One region of the Herbaspirillum sp. C7C8 genome, then DNA from elsewhere that is predicted to be linked to it. Evidence: predicted binding sites of a transcription regulator. Region 1 holds the regulator's gene; each other region holds the start of a gene.
What was found. Region 1 encodes sigma-54, which starts transcription at its own class of promoters, with help from an activator protein. Its sites were predicted from a motif close to TGGCANGNAANCTGCTTT; they were not measured.
Positions count from the first base shown of each region.

Region 2: the regulator sigma-54 is predicted to act here: its motif matches at 4,752-4,769, upstream of HWE01_RS16655 (TorF family putative porin).
Region 3: the regulator sigma-54 is predicted to act here: its motif matches at 1,822-1,839, upstream of HWE01_RS05260 (outer envelope protein).

Region 1 is NZ_JABXGG010000011.1:103,105-109,987, forward strand. Features, by position in the region: gene mdeB (alpha-ketoglutarate dehydrogenase) at 1-1,180, shown strand, start outside; gene HWE01_RS14375 (SDR family oxidoreductase) at 1,346-2,104, shown strand; gene HWE01_RS14380 (UbiX family flavin prenyltransferase) at 2,275-2,877, opposite strand; gene grxD (Grx4 family monothiol glutaredoxin) at 2,903-3,214, opposite strand; gene hpf (ribosome hibernation-promoting factor, HPF/YfiA family) at 3,589-3,951, opposite strand; gene HWE01_RS14395 (RNA polymerase factor sigma-54) at 4,105-5,595, opposite strand; gene lptB (LPS export ABC transporter ATP-binding protein) at 5,695-6,438, opposite strand; gene lptA (lipopolysaccharide transport periplasmic protein LptA) at 6,441-6,883, opposite strand, start outside.
Region 2 is NZ_JABXGG010000014.1:87,068-93,950, reverse strand. Features, by position in the region: gene HWE01_RS16675 (hypothetical protein) at 1-409, opposite strand, end outside; gene HWE01_RS16670 (OPT family oligopeptide transporter) at 552-2,558, shown strand; gene HWE01_RS16665 (YifB family Mg chelatase-like AAA ATPase) at 2,566-4,089, opposite strand; gene HWE01_RS16660 (accessory factor UbiK family protein) at 4,163-4,408, opposite strand; gene HWE01_RS16655 (TorF family putative porin) at 4,830-5,612, shown strand; gene HWE01_RS16650 (P-II family nitrogen regulator) at 5,625-5,963, shown strand; gene HWE01_RS16645 (ammonium transporter) at 5,979-6,883, shown strand, end outside.
Region 3 is NZ_JABXGG010000003.1:146,854-153,736, reverse strand. Features, by position in the region: gene HWE01_RS05270 (ABC transporter ATP-binding protein) at 1-246, opposite strand, end outside; gene HWE01_RS05265 (ABC transporter substrate-binding protein) at 292-1,332, opposite strand; gene HWE01_RS05260 (outer envelope protein) at 2,028-2,852, shown strand; gene HWE01_RS05255 (urate hydroxylase PuuD) at 3,157-4,404, shown strand; gene puuE (allantoinase PuuE) at 5,360-6,292, opposite strand; gene HWE01_RS05245 (aspartate/glutamate racemase family protein) at 6,357-6,883, opposite strand, start outside.

The DNA.
Region 1 (6,883 bases):
CGACGGCAAGGAGATGTCCTCCACCATGGCGCTGGTGCGTCAGCTCGGCAATCTGTTGAAGGACAAGGATTTCGGCCAGTATGTCGTGCCCATCGTGGCCGATGAGGCGCGCACCTTCGGCATGGCCAACCTGTTCCGTCAGGTCGGCATCTATTCGTCGCAAGGGCAGTTGTATGAGCCGGAGGATATCGGTTCCATCCTCTACTATCGCGAAGCGAAAGATGGACAGATTCTGGAGGAGGGCATCACCGAGGCCGGCGCGATTTCTTCCTGGACCGCAGCGGCCACTGCCTACTCGGTGCATGGCACGCCGATGCTGCCCTTCTACATCTACTACTCGATGTTCGGTTTCCAGCGCATCGGCGATCTGATCTGGGCCGCTGCAGACCAGCGGGCGCGCGGCTTCCTGATCGGGGCTACCTCGGGGCGCACCACACTGGGCGGCGAGGGCCTGCAGCATCAGGATGGCAACAGCCTGGTGACGGCAGCGTCGATTCCCAACTGTGTTTCGTACGACCCGGCCTATGCGTATGAGCTGGCGGTGATCCTGGATGAGGGCATGCGCCGCATGATGGAACGCGGTGATGACGTGTTCTACTACATCACTGTCACCAACGAGAACGAGGCTCAGCCCAGTCTGCCGGACGGCGTGCAGGAGGGGATCCTGCGCGGTTTTTACTGCCTGGGTAGCAAGGCGGGTGCGCAGGTGCGCTTGCTGGGCTCGGGCCCCATTCTCAAGGAGGCCGTGGCCGCAGCGGCGCTGCTGCAGCAGCACTGGCAGATCGAGGCCGAGGTGTGGAGCGTGACCAGCTATACCGAGCTGGCACGTGATGGCGTGGCGACGCAACGTGCCCAGCGCCTGTCGGCCAGCCCGGCCCAGCCCTATGTAACGGCGCAATTGCAAGGCAGCGCAGCGCCGGTGATTGCGGTGAGCGATTACATCCGCAGCTTGCCCGAGAGCATCCGCGCGTTCGTGCCGGCGCCGTATGTGACCTTGGGTACGGACGGGTTTGGTCGCAGCGATACGCGGGTGAATCTGCGTGACTTCTTCGAGATCGATGCGCGCTGGATTGCGTATACGGCCTTGTGTGAAGTGTGGGGGGAGGATCGTGCGCGCTTGGAAGACGCGGCGCGGACCTTGGGTATCGATACCGGCAAGCCCCTGTCTTCCACAGTATGAAGCGTGAGAGGCAACAGATGAATGCCGGGCCGCCGGATTGAAAATCTCTCATCTGGCGCGACCCCGTGTTTGCTATAGTGAAAACCGCCCGTGCATCACGGGCGGTTTTTTATTGCGCCGTGATGCGCATCGTCCATGACATACCGTGAGTGAGGAGTACACACGATGGCTGCACCCAAACGTATTGCGCTGGTGACCGGCGCAGGTTCCGGCATCGGCCGGCAGATCACCCTGGCGCTGCTGCGCGAAGGCTATGGCGTGACGCTGGCCGGACGTCGCCAGGAGGCGCTGGAAGAGACGGTCAGGCTGGCCGCTGAACACGCTGCCCATGCGCTGGTGGTGGCGGCCGACGTGACTGATCCGGCGTCGGTGAAGCAGCTCTTCGCCAGGACGCGCGAACGCTTCGGGCGGCTGGACATGCTGTTCAACAATGCCGGCATCTTCGCCCCGCCGGTGTCGCTGGAAGAACTGAGCGTGGAGCAGTGGAAGGCGGCGGTGGACATCAACCTGACCGGGGTTTTCCTCTGCACCCAGGAAGCCTTCCGCATCATGAAGGAGCAGTCGCCGCGCGGTGGCCGCATCATCAACAACGGTTCGATTTCGGCGCATGCGCCGCGTCCGTTCTCGGCATCCTATACCGCGACCAAGCACGCCATCACGGGTCTGACCAAGGCCACCTCGCTGGATGGCCGCGCCTATGACATCGCCTGCGGCCAGATCGATATCGGCAATGCCTCCACCGACATGACCACCCTGATGAAGAAGGGAACGCTGCAGGCCGACGGCTCCACCAAGGTCGAGCCGACCATGGATGCCGAACACGTGGCCCGGGCCATCCTCTACATGGACAGCCTGCCGCTGGAGGCCAATGTGCAGTTCATGACCGTGATGGCGACCAAGATGCCCTATATCGGGCGGGGTTGATGGCCCTTGTTTGTTCCGAAATGAAGAAATGGCCGCAGTGATGAGCTGCGGCCATTTTTCTGAAGCGCTGAAAGGCTTGATCCTCTAGCCGATGATCAGCGCAGGACCCACGCCAATCTGAGATATTTGCAATCCGGCGTCGGAAGAGATGTTGCGGGACACGAAGAACGTCAGCCCGGATTACCCTTCATGCCCTGCCACTCCGGCGTCAACTGCATGGCAATCCCGAACATGTCCAGCACGCGCCCCAGGGTGTGATCCACCATTTCTTCCATGGACGCAGGGCGCTGGTAGAAGCCGGGCAGGGGCGGGAAGATCACGCCGCCCATTTCCGTGACTGAGGTCATGTTGCGCAGATGGGCCAGATTGAACGGGGTCTCGCGCACCATCAGCACCAGTCGGCGGCGTTCCTTGAGCACCACATCGGCTGCACGGGTGATGAGATTGTCGGAGAGGCCATGCGCCACGGCGGCCAGGGTCTTCATCGAACAGGGCGCCACCACCATGCCGGCAGAGGCGAACGAGCCACTGGCGATGCACGCGCCGACATCGCGCACGTTGTGCACCACATCGGCCAGCGCTTCCACATCCTTGCGCCGCATGTCCAGTTCCTGGTGCAGATTGAGCACGCCGGCTTCGGAGACCATCAGATGCGTCTCCACCTGACCATGCTTGCGCAGGTGTTCCAGCAGCCGGACACCATAGATGGCCCCGGTGGCCCCGGTGATCGCAACGATCAGGCGCTGGCGGGGCTGACTGGAAGAAGCACTCATGCGCGCTCTACGGGGCAGGGCAGACTCAGCCCTTGATCAGGGTCTGCAGCTCGCCCGAGGCGTACATCTCGCTCATGATGTCGGAGCCACCGACGAATTCGCCCTTCACGTACAGCTGGGGAATGGTCGGCCAGTTCGAGTATTCCTTGATGCCCTGGCGCACGTCGGGGCTTTCCAGCACGTTGACGGTGACGATGTTCTCGGCGCCGCTGGCCTTGAGCAGCTGGATGGCCTTGCCGGAAAAGCCGCATTGCGGGAACTGCGCGGTGCCCTTCATGAACAGCACCACAGGGTTTTGGGTCACGGTTTCTTTGATCCAGGATTGGACGTCGCTCATGGCTGTGCCTTTAAAAATGGGATTGCCCGACATTATAGGGAAAAGCCGGCAGGCGCGTTGAAATCGGCAGCACGCCATTCGTCCGTCTGAGCCGGCGGGAAATTGCATCAGGGAAATGATTTATATCGTATGCAGTTTCTTCTGGGCAGCAGATGAGGGTGCTGCGCAAGACATTCAAGCAGAGCGATGAACAATGTTCACTGCGGTTTTGCCGGGAAGTTGCCCGGCGTAATGATTTATATGTTTTTCACAGGCATCGCCGATGCTGTGGCCCCAATGAAAAAGGGCGCTTGCGCGCCCCTTCCTCGTGAAATCCGGCTGGCTTTCTCAGCAGCCCTGCAGGCTGCGAGGTGGCTTGCCGTTGGTGTCCTGGCTTATGCCGCTCCGGCTACCGCATCCTCGGGCGTGTCGTCCGGCAGGCGCTTGGCAATGGAGTGATGCTCCTGCAACTTGTCCTTGTGCTTGATGACCTGGCGATCGAGCTTGTCGATCAGGGTGTCAATGGCAGCGTAGAGGTCGTGTGCGATGCTTTCCGCATGTAGATCCTTCCCCTTGATGTGGACGTTGATTTCCGCTTTTTGGCGCTTTTCCTTTTCTGTGAGTTTATCTACGCTCAGGATCACGCTGACGTCGATCACGTTGTCGAAATGGCGCTTGATACGCGAGAGCTTGCTTTGCACGTATTCCCGGATGGCGGGGGTCAGTTCGAGGTGGTGTCCACTGATGGTCAGATTCATACAAGACTCCTATCGTGAAGTCACTGGAGGTTCGTGCAATCGATCCTGCTGCAGCTGTACCACGGGCACGGTCTTCGTGTCGGATGGCGTGGGCATCAGTCGGGATGCTTGCCTGAACACAGCAACGGTACTGCAGAAAAACTGAGGAAAAACTCAGAGGGACTTGCGGAGATTGACTGGCGGAATCTTCAACACTTCGCGGTATTTGGCGACTGTGCGTCGCGCGACCACCATGCCTTGTTCTGCCAGCATATCCGCAATCTTGCTATCGGATAATGGGGTCTGCGGGTTTTCGGCTCCTATCAACTGTTTGATCAGCGCCCGTATCGCGGTGGAGGAAGCTTCGCCTCCGGTTTCAGTCGCGACGTGGCTACCGAAGAAGTATTTCAACTCAAACATACCATGCGGAGTGAGCATGTATTTCTGAGTCGTCACGCGAGAGATGGTGCTCTCGTGTAGACCCAGTGTATCAGCAATTTCACGCAGCACAAGGGGGCGCATGGCCACTGCACCATGGGAAAAGAAGTTTCTTTGACGTTCCACAATAGCCTGCGCGACGCGCAAAATTGTATCGAAACGTTGCCGCATGTTCTTGATGAGCCACTTGGCTTCCTGCAACTGCGAGGACAGCGAACCTTCGCCCTTGGCCTGCTTCAAGGCACTGGCGTACATCGCATTGACGCGCAGCTTGGGCATGACCTCATGGTTGAGCATGACCTGCCAGCCGTTCTTTGTCTGCTTGACAATCACGTCCGGCACCACGTAGTCCGAGGCGTCACGCGCGAATTCGGCACCCGGATGCGGACGGCACTGGCGGATCACGGCCTGGGCTTCACGCAGGTCTTCGTCATCACAATCGAGAGCCTTCTTGATCTTGTTGAAGTCGCGCTGGGCGAACAGCGGCAGGTAATCCTCAACGATCCTCAGCGCCAGCTTGCGCGTGACAAAGGGGATCTTGGGCAGGCGGCGGATCTGCAAGGCCAGGCATTCGCCGGCACTGCGCGCGCCCACGCCGGCCGGGTCCAGGCTCTGCAGCAGCTTGAGCGAAATCGACAGCTCTTCCATGTCGATACCCAGCTCTTCAGGCAGGCGCGCGAGGATGTCTTCCAGCGGTTCTTCCAGATAGCCGCTCTCGTCGAGCGCATCGGTGAGCAGTTCCAGCAGCGCACGATCGCGCAGGGTGCGCGCAGTCACGCGGATCTGTTCCAGCAGGTGTTCGCGCAGGGTCAGTTCATGGGCTTCCAGCTGCGGGCGGGCATCGTCGTCATCGGGTGACTTGCCGCTGCGGGCGACGTCATCGAAGCTCCAGTCGGCATCACCGGTGACACCGGTGTCCGGATTGTTGTCCTGGTACTCGAAGCTGGAATCGCCATCGCTGGCAGCGGGCGTCGCTTCGCCGCTGTTTTCATGAGGGGTGTCGGCCACGCCACTGGAAGGCGAACTGGAGACGGCACCGTCGGCCAGCAGACGCACCGAATTGTCGAGAGCGTCATCGAGACGCTCCAGCAGGGGATTGTCGGAGAGGATCTGTTCCAGTTCCTGGTGCAGTTCCAGCGTCGACAGTTGCAGCAGCCTGATCGACTGCTGCAGTTGCGGCGTCAATGCGAGGTGCTGCGAGGTACGTAACTGGAGCGACTGTTTCATCTGTCTTTCTGAAAGCGGCGTGGCCCGCGGGTTGCTGTGCCTGTCGTTGCGTGATGCCTGGGTGTCGGTGATGCTCGATACGTAGGGCGACTGTGCTGCTTACATGCGGAAGTGCTCGCCCAGATAGACGCGGCGTACCGACTCGTTGGCAATGATCTCTTCCGGATTGCCGCTGGCCAGCACCGTGCCCTGGTTGATGATGTAGGCGCGATCGCAGATGCCCAGCGTCTCGCGCACGTTGTGGTCGGTGATGAGCACGCCGATGCCACGCTCCTTGAGGAAGCGCACGATACGCTGGATCTCGATCACCGCAATCGGGTCGATACCGGCAAACGGTTCATCGAGCAGCACGAAGCGCGGATCGGTGGCCAGCGCGCGAGCGATCTCGACGCGTCGGCGCTCACCGCCCGACAGTGACAGGGCCTGGCTTTCGCGCAGCTTTTCGATCTGCAGTTCGTGCAGCAGGTTGTTGAGGCGGCCCTCGATTTCATCGCGCGAGAGCGGCTTGCCGTCTTCCTGGCGCAGCTCCAGCACGGCGCGGATGTTGTCTTCCACCGTCAGCTTGCGAAACACCGAGGCTTCCTGCGGCAGGTAGGATAGGCCCATGGTGGCGCGCTTGTGAATGGGCATGCGCGAAATGGGCGCGCCATCCAGGTCGATCTCGCCGCCATCGGAGGGTACCAGCCCCACGATCATGTAGAACGAGGTGGTCTTGCCGGCACCATTGGGGCCGAGCAGGCCGACCACTTCGCCGCTGCGCACTTCCATCGAGACATCGCGCACCACCTGGCGCGCGCCGTAACTTTTCTTCAGGCCGCGAACGACCAGCGAACTGGCTACCATCCTTACTGGTCCTTTCCGTTCTGACGACGCGCTGCCGGCTGGGCCGGTGCTGCGGGCTGGGCGTCCGTGGCCGGCGGCGGGTTCTTGGGCTGGATCACGGCCGTGATGCGGCCCGCGCCCGGCTTGCTCTGGCCGCTGGCAGTGTTGTTGACCGAATAGAATTCGGCGCGGCTGTCATAGGAAATGAATTCGCCGTTGACTTCATCGGTGATGCGGTCGCCGTCCATGCGCTGGATGTGGGCGCGCTGGAACAGCTTGGACACTTCCGTCTGCTCCGAATACTCGATGCGCTCGGCCTGGCCTTCGATCCACAGATTGGGGCCGCCGTCACGCTTCTGGCGGAAGGTTGCCAGCGCACCAGGCGCGGCATACAGCACCGCATTTTCATAACCGTACTGATCGGTCGTCAATACCACGCGGCCGGCCTTGATGATCAGGGTGCCAC
Region 2 (6,883 bases), on a different contig from region 1:
GGGGGCGGCCCCGGGCCGCGCCGTGCGCATCCAGATCGAGCGTGCGCGTCAGGCCCGTGGTCTTGCCGGGCCAGCGCGGCGAGCCTTGCGGCTGGCCGCCGATGTTGTTGAGCAGGGCGGTGCGCATCGCGTCCAGCGCCCGGTCGGCCGCTGCCGCATCGGGCAGCTCGGCCGTACCCACGGCGAAGGTGAGGCCGTCGACCTCGGCGGCGGTCATGCTCATGTCGACCTTGGGGCCGTCCAGGTCCACCGGGCGCGTCACGCTGGCCGGCTTGGCTGGCAGCAGCACCACGAAATGCGCACCGTTGTCGCTGGCTTCGCGCCAGTTGTAGCGCGGCGAACAGGCCGCCAGGCACAGGCAGGCCAGCGACAGCAACAGCAACAGCAGGGCAGGACGAAGAGGGCGCATGGCAACGGTCCGAAAACGGCGAGAGAGGCATCATAACAAAGGCGCTTGCAAGCCAATATGAAGCAAATAGCGCGTTTGTCCGATGGTCTGCGCGCAATTCTTGCGGTATAAGAACGCATCGAAACGGACCCCCTCGACCGATATGAATCAACATACCCAAACCGGCCTGCCGGAACTGACCCTGCGCGGCATGCTGCTGGGCGCGCTCATCACGGTGGTGTTTACCGCCTCCAACGTCTACCTTGGCCTGAAGGTCGGCCTGACCTTTTCCTCGGCCATTCCCGCTGCGGTGATTTCGATGGCGGTGCTGCGCCTGTTCTCCAATGCCAACATCCTGGAAAACAACATGGTCCAGACCCAGGCGTCTGCGGCCGGCACCTTGTCTTCCATCATCTTCATCCTGCCGGGCCTGGTGATGATGGGCCACTGGCAGGGCTTCCCCTTCCTGCAGACGCTGGGCATCTGCGCCGCCGGCGGCATGCTGGGCGTGATGTTTTCCATTCCGCTGCGCCGGGTGATGGTGGTGCAAAGCGCGCTGCCCTATCCGGAAGGGGTGGCGGCCGCTGAAATCCTGCGCGTGGGCAGTGCCGACGCCGACGGTGGCGAGCAAACCCGGCGCGGCCTGCGCGATATTCTCTTCGGCGGCACCCTGGCAGCAGCCTTCAGCGTGATTGCCAGCGGACTGAAGCTGTTTGCCGAAAGCATCAGCCTCTGGTTCACCGCCGGGGCCTCGGTGGTGCGCCTGACCATGGGATTTTCGCTGGCGCTGGTGGGCGCGGGCTACATGATCGGCATCGTCTCCGGCATCGCCATCCTGATCGGGCTGGTGATTGCCTGGGGCGTGGCCGTGCCTTATCTCACGGCGGTGACCCCGCATGCGGCTGACGTGGCCATGTCGGACTTCGCCAATGGGCTGTGGAAAAGCCAGGTGCGCTTCATCGGTGCCGGCATGATCGGCGTGGCGGCGGTCTGGACCCTGGCCACGCTCTTCAAACCCATGCTCGAAGGCGTCAAGGCCTCGCTGTCGACGCTCGCGCGGCGCCAGCAGGGCAGCACCGAGCGCACCGATCAGGACATGTCGCCGCGCTGGATCATCGCCATCAGCCTGGCCATGATTGCGCTGCTGGCGGTGGTGTTTGCCTCCTTCCTGTCGGAGGCGCCGGTGTCGCCGGCGCTGTTCATCGGGCTGATCGTCTATGCGGTGGTGTTTGCCTTCGTGTTCGGCTTCCTGGTGGCGGCGGCCTGCGGCTACATGGCCGGGCTCATCGGTTCCTCCTCCAGCCCGATTTCCGGTATCGGCATCGTGGCGGTGATTCTGGTGTCGGTGCTGCTGCTGGTCTCGGGTGCGGTCGATCCGCTGCTGGCCACCCCCGACGGCAGCAAGCTGGCCATCGCGGTGGCGCTGTTCGTGACCGCCGCCATCATCGCGGTGGCCGCCATTGCCAATGACAACCTGCAAGACCTGAAGACCGGCCAGCTGGTCGGCGCCACGCCCTGGCGCCAGCAGGTGGCGCTGCTGGTCGGTTGCGTGGTGGGTGCGCTGATCATTCCTCCGGTGCTCAATCTGCTCTACAACGCCTACGGCTTCACCGGTGCCCTGCCGCGCGCCGGCATGGATGCGGCGCAGGCCCTGGCGGCGCCACAAGCCACGCTGATGACGGCCATCGCGACCGGCATCTTCACCCGTGAGCTGAACTGGACCATGCTGGGCGTGGGGGTGGCGCTGGGCATCGTGCTCATCGTCATCGACTGGCTGCTGGCTCGTCGTGGCGGTGTGGCGCGCCTTCCGGTGCTGGCGGTGGGCATCGGCATCTATCTGCCGCCGATGGTCAGTAGCGCCCTGTTCCTGGGGGCCTTGCTGGGCTGGCTGATCGAGCGCGCATTGCGGCGTCGTGCGCTGGCCGCTGGTGCCGATCCGCAGGCCTATGCGGACCAGCCGCGTCAGCGTGGCATTCTGGTGGCATCCGGCCTGATCGTCGGGGAGAGTCTGGTCGGCGTGCTCTTGGCGGCCATCATCGGCTTTACCGGCAAGGATGCACCGCTGGCCGTGGTGTCGGGGGCGTTTGAGTCGACCGCACAGTGGCTTGGACTGGTCGCGCTGGCGCTGGTACTGATCGCCTTTGCGCGGCGCATCCTGCCGGCGCGCTGAAGAGGCCCTAATACCCGCCCAGCATGCGCCGATACTGGACCGCCTCGGCCACGTGCGTCTGCAGGATGTGTTGGGCATCGGCCAGGTCGGCGATGGTGCGGGCCAGTTTCAGCACCCGGTGATAGGCCCGCGCCGACCAGTTCAGCCGCAGCATGGCGGCCTGCAGCAGTTGGGCGGCGGCATCGTCGTGCTGGCAGTACCGGTCGATCTGGCTGCCACCGAGCTGGCTGTTGGGTTTGCCCTGGCGCTGCCATTGACGTTCAAAGGCGTGTGCGACGCGCTTCGCGATGGCGGCGCTGGATTCGCCCGGTTGCTGGCTGGCCAGTTCGGCGGGGCTCAGGGCGCTCACATGGATCTGCATGTCGATGCGGTCCAGCAGCGGACCGGACAGGCGCGCCTGGTAGCGCTTGACCACCTCGGGCGTACAGCGGCAGCGGCCTTGCGGATCACCATGCAGTCCGCACGGACAGGGGTTCATCGCCGCAATAAGCTGGAAGCGCGCCGGGAACCGTGCCTGCCGCGCCGCACGCGATATCACGATATGCCCCGATTCCATCGGCTGGCGCAGCACGTCAAGCACGCTGCGTGGGTACTCGGCGATCTCGTCGAGGAACAGGACCCCATGATGCGCCAGCGAGATTTCTCCAGGCCGGGGCGCACTGCCGCCGCCGACCAGCGCCACGGCGGAGGCCGTGTGATGTGGTGCGCGATAGGGGCGTTGGCGCCAGCGATCCATGTCGACACTGCCGCTCAAGGATTGCACCGCCGCTGACTCCAAGGCCTCTTCCAGCGTCATCGGCGGCAGGATGCCGGGAAAGCGCGTGGCCAGCATCGACTTGCCGGCACCGGGTGGCCCGACCAGCAGGATGCTGTGCTGGCCGGCCGCGGCCACTTCCATCGCGCGTCGCGCCTGTAACTGCCCTTTGATGTCGCTGAAATCCGGATAGGTCGGCACGTCCACTGCCGACCGTGGCGGGTGCCGCTGCAGCCGGGCCGCAGGGTCGCGCGTACTGAAGTGGCTGCAGACCTCCAGCAAGGACCTGGCGGGAAGGATGTGCGCCTCGGGCAGCAGTGCCGCTTCGTCGGCATTGGCCGCCGGCAGGATGAAGCTGCGTGGCTGGCCGTGGTCCTGGTGCTCCCGCTGGATGGCGCAGGTCATGGCCAGCGCGCCGCGAATGGGCAGCAACTGGCCAGACAGCGACAGCTCTCCCGCATATTCATGATCGTCCAGCCGGTCCGCAGGAATCTGCTCGGAGGCGGCCAGGATGCCCAGCGCAATGGGCAGATCGAAGCGTCCGGATTCCTTGGGCAGGTCGGCCGGAGCGAGGTTGACGGTGATGCGGCGGGCAGGGAATTCAAACCGGGCGTTTTGCAGCGCTGCCCGAACGCGATCACGGGCTTCCTTGACCTCGGCTTCGGGGAGCCCGACGATGGTAAAGGCCGGCAAGCCATTGGCCAGGTGCACCTCGACCGTCACAGGCGGGGCGCTCATGCCGGCCAGGGCGCGGCTGCGCAAGACTGCCAGGCTCATCGCAATGCGCCCGGCAGCTTGTCAGCAGGAAGAAGGGAAGGGGGAGAAAAAGAGAAAAGTGTCCGGGCCAGGATCATGGAGTCTGTTTTTGCTGAGCCTCAAGCTCGGCAACACGCGCTTCCAGCGCCTCCAGGCGGGCACGGGTCTTGGCCAGTACCTGGGCCTGGACGTCGAATTCCTCGCGCGTGACCAGGTCCAGCTTGGCAAAACCCTGACTCAGCATGGCCTTGACGTTCTTCTCGATGTCCTTGGCCGGAGAGTTCTCGATCGCCTTGTTGATCTTGGATTGCAGGTCTTCAAAAAATGGGGGCTTGTCCATGTCGGATCTCCTTGGCTGATAGCTGTACTGCAAGTTTAGCGGTTTCCCGCTCATCCTCAAACCGCGATGTCCTGTACAGACTGCATTTTTGTGCACAGGTGCCGTCACGAGGTTGAATTTTCCTTCGGGAAATGCGCCGACTTGGTGATCCTGGCCTCGCCCGCCACCCACGCACCAAAATGTGATTGCCGCGTCCGATGCAGGTTTGACAAAAAACAAGCAATATCGCACCAATGACGTGCATTGACAGCCTTGATGCACTATTTTGAAGCTGTTCTCGAAAAAAATCGTTGCAAATCTCTGGTTTCACGCAAAAAGACAAGTCTGCCTTGCCGAACGGACATGGCACGGCTCCTGCTAAAGGGTTTGGGCAAAGACAAAAAACGACTTTATTGTTCAAACATAAACCAGAGGGAAAGTCATGAAGAAACTGATTCTTGCAACAGCCATCGCCGCATCCTTCGTTTCTACCGTGGCCCGCGCCGAAGACGCCAAGCCGGATAATGAATTGAGCTTCAACGCCGCCGTGGTGAGCGACTACCGCTACCGCGGCCTGACCCAGACCCGTTTCGACCCGGCGCTGCAGGTTGGTGCTGACTACACGCACAACCCGACCGGTCTGTACGCCGGCACCTGGCTGAGCAACATCAAGTGGATCAAGGACGCCGGCACCCTCACCGGTACCGATACCAAGGGTAACGTCGAGTGGGACATCTACGGCGGCAAGCGCGGTGACATCGGCGGCGGTTTCACCTATGACGTCGGCGGCCTGTACTACTACTACCCGGGCAACACCCTGGCCAACAGCGGCGCCAAGAACGCCAATACCTTCGAACTGTACGGTCAGGTCGGTTACGGTCCGGCCTACTTCAAGTATTCGCAATCGCTGACCAACCTGTTCGGCGCCGTCAACAGCAAGTACAGCCAGTACTTCGACCTGGGTGCCAACATCGAGACCTACTATGGCGTCATGCTCGGTCTGCACCTCGGTCACCAGAACGTGCGTGGCAACCCTGGCCAGTTCAGCTACACCGACTGGAAGGTCGGCCTGTCCAAGACCTTCGACGACGCTGCCGGCATCACCCTGGGCCTGGCCTATGTCGGTACCGACCTGAAGGACGGCGTGACGACCACCCCGGCATCGGATGGCACCAAGAACGTCGGCAAGAACGGCTTCGTCTTCTCCATCAGCAAAACTTTCTAACAAGAGGTTCGTATGAAACTGATCACAGCGATCATCAAACCGTTCAAGCTGGACGAGGTGCGTGAAGCCCTCTCCGCGATCGGTGTGCAAGGCATCACCGTGACTGAAGTCAAGGGCTTCGGTCGTCAGAAAGGCCATACCGAGCTGTATCGCGGTGCCGAGTATGTGGTCGATTTCCTGCCCAAGACCAAGATCGAGGCGGCCGTCGACGACGCCATCGTCGAACGCGCCCTGGAAGCCATCGAGACTGCTGCCCGTACCGGCAAGATCGGCGACGGCAAGATCTTCGTCCAGGACCTGCTGGATGTGATCCGTATCCGCACCGGCGAGACCGGTAAAGACGCTCTGTAAAAAAGGGGAATTCTAATGAGCATGAAGAAAATGTTTTCCGGCGCGCTCGCCATTGGCGCGCTGTTGTTGGCGGTAGGCTTTACCGCTCCGGCCCAGGCGCAGGACGCGCCCAAGCCTGAAGCCGCAGCGGCCACCGCCGCTGCCCCGGCCGCTGCCGCTCCGGCTGCGCCCAAGGCTGACGCCGCTGCCCCGGCGGCGGCTCCCGCCGCACCGGCCGCTGCTGCTGCCGCGCCGGCACCGGTGCCCAACAAGGGCGATACCGCCTGGATGCTGGTCTGTACCGCCTTCGTCATCCTCATGACCCTGCCTGGCCTGGGTCTGTTCTACGGCGGCCTGGTCCGCAGCAAGAACATGCTGTCGGTGCTGATGCAGTGCTTCATGATCTTCTCGCTGATCTACATCCTGTGGTTCGTCTACGGCTACAGCATCGCGTTCACCGAGGGCAATGCCTTCTTCGGCGGATTCGACCGACTGTTCCTGCACGGCTTGACGGGTGACTCCAACACCGGCACCTTCAGCAAGGGCGTGGTCATTCCGGAACTGGTCTTCGTGGCCTTCCAGGGAGCGTTTGCCGCCATCACCGTGGCGCTGATCATCGGTTCCTTCGCCGAACGCGTGAAGTTCTCGGCGGTGATCCTGTTCTCGATCCTGTGGTTCACCTTCTCCTACCTGCCGATGGCCCACATGGTCTGGTTCTGGCCGGGTCCGGACGCCTTCACCGACGCTGCTGCCGCTGAAAAGGCGACCGCCATCTCGGGCTGGCTGTTCCAGAAGGGCGCGCTGGATTACGCTGGTGGCACCGTGGTGCACATCAACGCCGCCATTGCCGGCCTGGTCGGTTCCTACGTGATCGGCAAGCGTATCGGTTTCGGCAAGGAAGCCTTCAAGCCCCATAGCCTGACCCTGACCATGGTCGGTGC
Region 3 (6,883 bases), on a different contig from region 1:
AAAGGCCATGCCGACGAACTTGAGCGGCCCGCTGACCGTCTGGCCATTGATCACCACGCTGCCGCGATTGGGTTGTTTCAAGCCCGTGGCCAGTTTCATGAAGGTCGACTTGCCGCAGCCGGAGGGCCCGACGATGGCGATGAATTCACCGGCGCGGGTCTGCAGGTCGATGTCTTCCACCGCAAAGTCGGCGGCGCCATCATAGGCCAGGTAGACGTGGCGGAAATCGACGAAGGGTTCGCTCATGAATGCAGTCGGGTGAAGATGGGTTGAGTAAACGATATAAATGATTTACTTGGGGAACACGTCCAGCTCAGTCCTGGACGGCAGGAAACTGCCATTCCAGATCTTGTCGGCGTTGACGCGGGTCTTGGTGCCATAGGCGTCCGAAACCTGGGAGGCCATGAGGGTCAGGCGCGGGCCGTAGACCTGGCCATAGCCTTCCGATTTTGCGTGCGGCGTGGCGATGGCGCTGGCGATGGCCAGCTTCAGGCGGCGCAGTTCCAGTTTCTCGTCAATCAGGCCGTCGCGTTCCTTCAAGACCTTGATGGCCGCTTCCGGGTTGGCCATCACGTCGCGGCTGGCCTTGGCGAAGGCGCGCAGGAAGCCCTTGATGGCTTCCGGCTTGTTCCTGATCATGGTGTCGGAGGCGATGATGGCATTGCCATACAGGCGCACGCCGTAGTCCGGATACATCATCACGTTGATGTCTTCATCCTTGATGCCGCGCGCATTGAGGTTCAGCAGCGAGGTGAAGTAGAAGCCGGTGATGGCATCCACGTCGCCGCGCGCCAGCATGGTCTCGCGCAGCGGCGGGTCCATGCTGGTCCACTGTGCCTTGGCGGCGTCCAGGCCATTGGCCTTGGCAAAGATGGGATAGGCACGGCGACCGGCATCGAACACCGGTGCGCCCAGTTTCTTGCCGGCCAGATCGGCCGGTTTCTTGATGCCGGATTTCTTGAGCGAGAACACGGCCGCCGGCGTGTCGTTGTAGACCATCATGACCGCCACCGGCTTGCCAGGGGCATCGGGGTTGTTGGCCGTGAATTCCATCAGAGCGGCCATGTCGGCAAAGCCCATGTCATAGGTGCCGGAGGCCACGCGATTGACGGCGTTGCCCGAACCGTTGCCGGCGTCGATGGTGACATCCAGTTTTTCCTGCGCGAAGTAACCCTTGGACTTGGCCACCAGGAACAGGGCGGCCGGCCCTTCGAAGCGCCAGTCCAGCTGGAACTTGATCTTGGTGTCCTGCGCCTGGGCCAGCGAGGAGCTGGCGGCCAGCATGAGGCTGAAGAGGCTGATGCCGAGTTTGAAGAGCTTGCTGGATTGCACGGTGGACTTCCTTCCCTGGTCGTTTGAATGTCGGATCCTGCAGCTTCAATAGCATTTAATGTGCCAAGCCTGGGGACAGTTCGCGTCCGCGCTCCTTGCCCTGCCGTTGCAGGCGCAAGGACGTCGGCAAGAGCCGGTCCGGATGATCGACAGCGCCCGTTATTTTTGTCGACAATCAAAAAATTCATTTGCAACAATTTGGTGCTTGTCTGCACCTAAGTAGAAAAAGATGCACTAAAAAAAATGGACTTGCAGGGCTGGAAGGCCGATGGTGTGCGCCTCCTGGCGGCTTTTGTCGTATCGCATCGGCTTGTTGTGATTGTCGACAATGCGAGTAGCCAAGCTGGGGAAAGTGGTGAGAGGGCTTGGGAAAGTGGCCGGACTCGGCTAGGATTGCGCCCCGGCGCGCGCGCGACCTTGACCATCGGGGCGGCAGTTCACTCGCGTTGGGCATGGCCGCGTGTCGGCCGGAGGGGCCGGTCTGGGGGCTGGCACGGGCTTTGCGTAAACGCTGCCGTCGGTGCGGGTGTCGGCAGCGCTGTCAGCAATGGGCCAGACCTGATTTGACGAAGGCAAGCACACGAGGTGTCCGGATCTCGATGCTGTGGCGGGGAGAGTGCAGTGCGCCGCAGGATGCGAACCGGGCACCGGATCAACAGCCATTTTTTTTAGACAAGCAATACAGGGAGAAACTTATGAAGAAGGGTATCAAGGGGAAGTACTGGATGATGGCGGCGGTGGTTGCTTCGTCCGCAATCAGCATGTCGGCTCATGCCTTGGACTGGTCGGACACCTCGATCGGCTACCGTTACGGCACGAAGTTTGCCGAGCCCTTCAATTCGAAGGACATCAGCAAGAACATCGTCAACCTCCAGCACTCCGATGGTTACAAGTACGGTACCAATTTCCTCAACATCGACATGCTGCTGTCGGACAACAAGGATGACAATGCCACGGAATTCTACGTCGTCTATCGCAATACGCTGGATATCGGCAAGATCAGCGGCAAGGACCTTTCCTTCGGCCCGGCACGTGGTGTCGGTCTGACCCTGGGCTTTGACTGGAACACCAAGAACGACAACAGCTACGCCTCCAAGAAGCGCATGTGGGTGGTCGGTCCGACCCTGATGATGGATGTGCCTGGTTTCCTGAACGTGAGCGTGCTGGCGCTGTTCGAAAGCAACAAGCCCATCGGTGTGACGAGTCGCTACGAGTACGCTACTCACCCGATGCTGAACCTGGCCTGGGGTATCCCGCTGGGTGGTTCGGGCTGGGCCTTCGAAGGCTACATGAACTATATTGCGGCCAAGGGCAAGAACGAGTTCGGTGGTCCAACCTCGCCCGAAGTGAACTTCGATGGTCAGGTCATGTATGACCTGGGTACCTCCATGGGCTTGGGCAAGAACAAGCTGCGCGTGGGTCTGGAGTACCAGTACTGGCGCAACAAGTTCGGCAATCCGAACACTGTCGCCGGTTCGCTGGCCAAGACCCCGATGGTGCGCGCGGAGTACCACTTCTAAGCGTCCGGTCGATCCGGCTGCTTGCAGCATCATGGCGATGCCGGGTCTTCGGATCCGGCATTTTTGTTGGGCGTCCGGTGCAGTGCAGGCAGTGACATGTGAGTCGGGTGGCGATTGGCTACACTGTATTGCAGCAGGTGGGGCCGGGCGTGCTCATGTTGATATGGGTGCAGACATATGCTGTCTATATGTTTGCAGGCATATGGTATCGGCCGGGCTGATATCTAATTGCTGGGTTTTGAACAGGGTGGAGGTGCGCGTGTTGCGGCCTTCGTCATCGATAGGGATTTGAGAGCGGAGCATCATGGAAGCATACCTACTTGACTGGCTCAATCTGCTGCTGCGCTGGCTGCATGTGATCACGGCGATTGCCTGGATCGGGTCTTCGTTCTACTTCGTCTGGCTGGACAACAGTCTGGTGGCACCGACCGATCCGGAGTTGAAGGAGAAGGGGGTGGGGGGCGAGTTGTGGGCGGTGCATGGGGGAGGTTTCTACAATCCGCAGAAGTATCTGCTTGCACCCAAGGTGTTGCCGGAGCATCTACACTGGTTTTATTGGGAGTCTTACAGCACGTGGCTGTCGGGCTTTGCCTTGTTCTCGCTGCTGTATCTCTTCAATGCGAACGTGTTCCTGGTGGATCGCAATGTGTTCGACATGTCGGCGTCGATGGCGGGTGGAACGGCGATTGCCTTCCTGGTCTTCAACTGGCTGATCTATGACGCGATCTGTAGCACCATCGGGGATCGGCCGGGGGCGGATCGTCTGGTCAATCTGTTGGTGGGCTTGCAGGTAATCGTGTCGGTGTGGGCGGCTTGTCATCTGTTCTCGGGGCGCGCTGCCTTCCTCATCAGCGGGGCTTCGCTGGCGACCATCATGAGCGCGAACGTGCTGGTGTGGATCATTCCGGGGCAGCGCAAGATGGTGGCTTCCATGCGGGCCGGGCAGGCGCCTGATCCAATTCACGGCAAGCGGGGCAAGCAGCGCAGCGTCCACAATACCTACTTCACTTTGCCAGTGCTGTTTGCCATGCTGTCCAATCACTACAGCATGACCTACAGCGCGCCGCATAACTGGGTGGTCTTGTTGTGCATCATGGCCGCCGGTGCCTTGATCCGGCAGTTCTTCGTGTTGCGGCACAAGGGCGTCTACAACTGGTGGTACCCGGGAATCGCCGTGGGCTTGCTGCTGGCAGTGATCCTGTGGATGAGTCCGGCCATGCAGGCCAAGCCAGCGGCTGCCGCAACTCCTTCAGCCGACAATACATCGGCGACCGTCGCAGCCAGCAATGAACCCGTCGGATCGTTCGCTCAGGTTCAACAAGTCATCCAGGCACGCTGCATTCAGTGCCATGCCGCTCAACCTACCCTCATGCCCGTTCCCGGCAAAGGCATCTTGCTGGACTCTCCTGAACATATCTCCCAGCATGCACAACAGATTTATCAACAGGCCGTCGTGCAGAAGGCCATGCCTCTCGGGAACATGACCCATATCACCGATGATGAACGCGCCATCATCGGGAAGTGGTTTGAAAATGGTGCTCCCGTTAAGTGATGTTTGGGGTCTGGTTTGGCTTGGCGGGCTTGGTTGTTGGTTTTTTGTTTTTGGGTAGTCTGCACGGGCCTCTTTCCTGCGCTCTAGCTTAAAGCTTATCTTTCTCCGGTCGGAAGGACGCGCCGGGGGCGGCCCGGCAGCCGCTCACTTTTCTTGTCTCGCCAAGAAAAGTAAGCAAAAGAAGGCGACCCCAAAGAGCCAGCCCTCCTGCGGAGGGTCCCCGTCGCAGCGAAGCGAAAAGTGGGAAGGATAGAGTCGCTTCGCTCCGACTATCCTTCTGATCCACTTTTCGCTCCGCTGCGACGGCTGGCTCTATGGGGAAAGTCCACTCGGGCTCGCCTGCGGCCTCGCCCGGTCTCCGACTCGCCTTCGGCTTTGGGTTGGCTCGCCTGCGGCATCGACCTTTTGATCTTTGCAACTCCCGTTCTGGATTTTGGGTTTTTCCTTTTTTGTTCTTTTGTTTTTGTTTTTGTTTAAATAATTTCCGTTTGTTCGTCCTGAGTAGTCGCGCAGCGACGTATCGAAGGCTCAAGAACGCCAAGGCAAAGCCGAAGGCGAGTCGGAGATGTTGCGATGCCGAAGGCGAGCCGCCTCAGTCGTCCGCATCTGCGCCGCCGCTTCAGAGACCAATAAAACGGATCAGAAAAATAGTCGGAGCGAAGCGACTCTATTTTTCCCGTTTTATTGGTCTCTGAAGCGGGGACCCTCCGAAGGAGGGCGGTGCAGTTGCGGTCGCCTTCTTTTGCTTACTTTTCTTGGCGAGACAAGAAAAGTGAGCGGCTGCCGGGCCGCCCCCGGCGCGTTCTCCCGACCGGAGAAAGATAAGTATTAAGCTAGAGCGCAGAACAGCAATCCGTGCAGACTACCCCAAACCTGAAAACCACCGCCGAACCAAAAAAATACCGCCCAAGGATAAACCCCCAGGCGGTACAGACTCATTCCAAAAAAGAATAAATCAGCGCTCCGAAAAAGGATGCGTCTTCTTCCAATGTTCAGCAATATCGATGCGTCGGCAAATCCAGACCTTGTCGTGTGACTGCACGTAATCGAGGAAGCGTTGGAGAGCACGGAATCGTCCGGGCCGTCCGAGCAGGCGGCAGTGCATCCCGATGGATAGCATCTTCGGAGCCTCTTCACCCTCTTCATAGAGCACGTCGAAACTATCCTTCAGGTACTGGTAGAAGTGCTCGCTGGTGTTGAACCCTTGCGGCGTAGCAAACCGCATGTCATTGGAGTCCAGCGTATAAGGCACCACCAGATGCGGCACCTTCACGTCGGCACTGGTTTCCACCTCCATCCAGAACGGCAGATCATCCCCGTAATAATCCGAGTCATACGCAAAGCCACCGTGTTCCACCACCAGCTGCCGCGTATTGGGCGAATCCCGCCCCGTATACCAGCCCAGCGGCGCGCTCCCGGTGAGCTCACGGAAAATCTGCACCGCCTCCTGCATATGCGCCCGCTCGGTCTCGATATCCATGTTCTGATAATGAATCCACTTCAAGCCATGGCAAGCGATCTCATGCCCCAATTCCTGGAACGCCTGGGTCACATCAGGCGAACGCTGCAAGGCCGTGGCCACGCCAAAGATCGTCATCGGCAGACCACGCTTCTCGAACTCGCGCAGGATGCGCCACACCCCCACCCGCGACCCATATTCGTAAATCGATTCCATCGACATGTGCCGCGCCGGATAAGCCGCCGCGCCCACGATCTCGGAAAGGAATTGCTCCGACGCAGGATCGCCATGCAAGACGCAATTCTCGCCGCCTTCTTCATAATTGAGCACGAATTGCAAAGCCACCCGCGCCTGGCCAGGCCAGCGCGCATGCGGCGGGTTGCGGCCATAACCGGCCAGGTCGCGAGGATAAGTTTGTTGCTGTGACATAAGTTCTTCGTTTGGCTGTCAAGAAAAGAAATCGCAGCGCCGGACAACAGCACCGCATGGGAAATCAGACACGGGCAAAACCGCTGAGCAATCCATGATAAGCCTTGGGCAAGGGCCGCGCCCATTCACCACCCTTGGCCGTGCCCAGCCCCAGCGCCACCAGCGACTCCGCCAGCTTGACCGCTGCAGTCACGCCATCGATCACCGGCGCACCAATGTCGCGGCCAATGGCCGCACACAGGTCGGCCATGCCGGCACAGCCCAGCACGATGGCCTCGGCCCCGTCCTCGGCCAGCGCCCGCCGGCACTCGTCGGTAATGCGCGCCCGCGCATCGGACGCCGGATTCTCCAGCTCCAGCACCGCAATCTCGCAGGCCCGCACGTTACGACAAAAACGCTGCATGCCGTAACGTTCGGCCAGATGCCAGGCCATGCCGCTGGTGCGCGCCAGCGTGGTCACCACCGAGAAGGAGGGGGCGACCAGGCTGGCCATGTGCATCGCCGCTTCCGCAATCCCGATCACCGGTCCCCGCGCCAGCTCACGCGCCGCCGACAAACCAGGATCGCCGAAACAGGCAATCACGTAGGCAT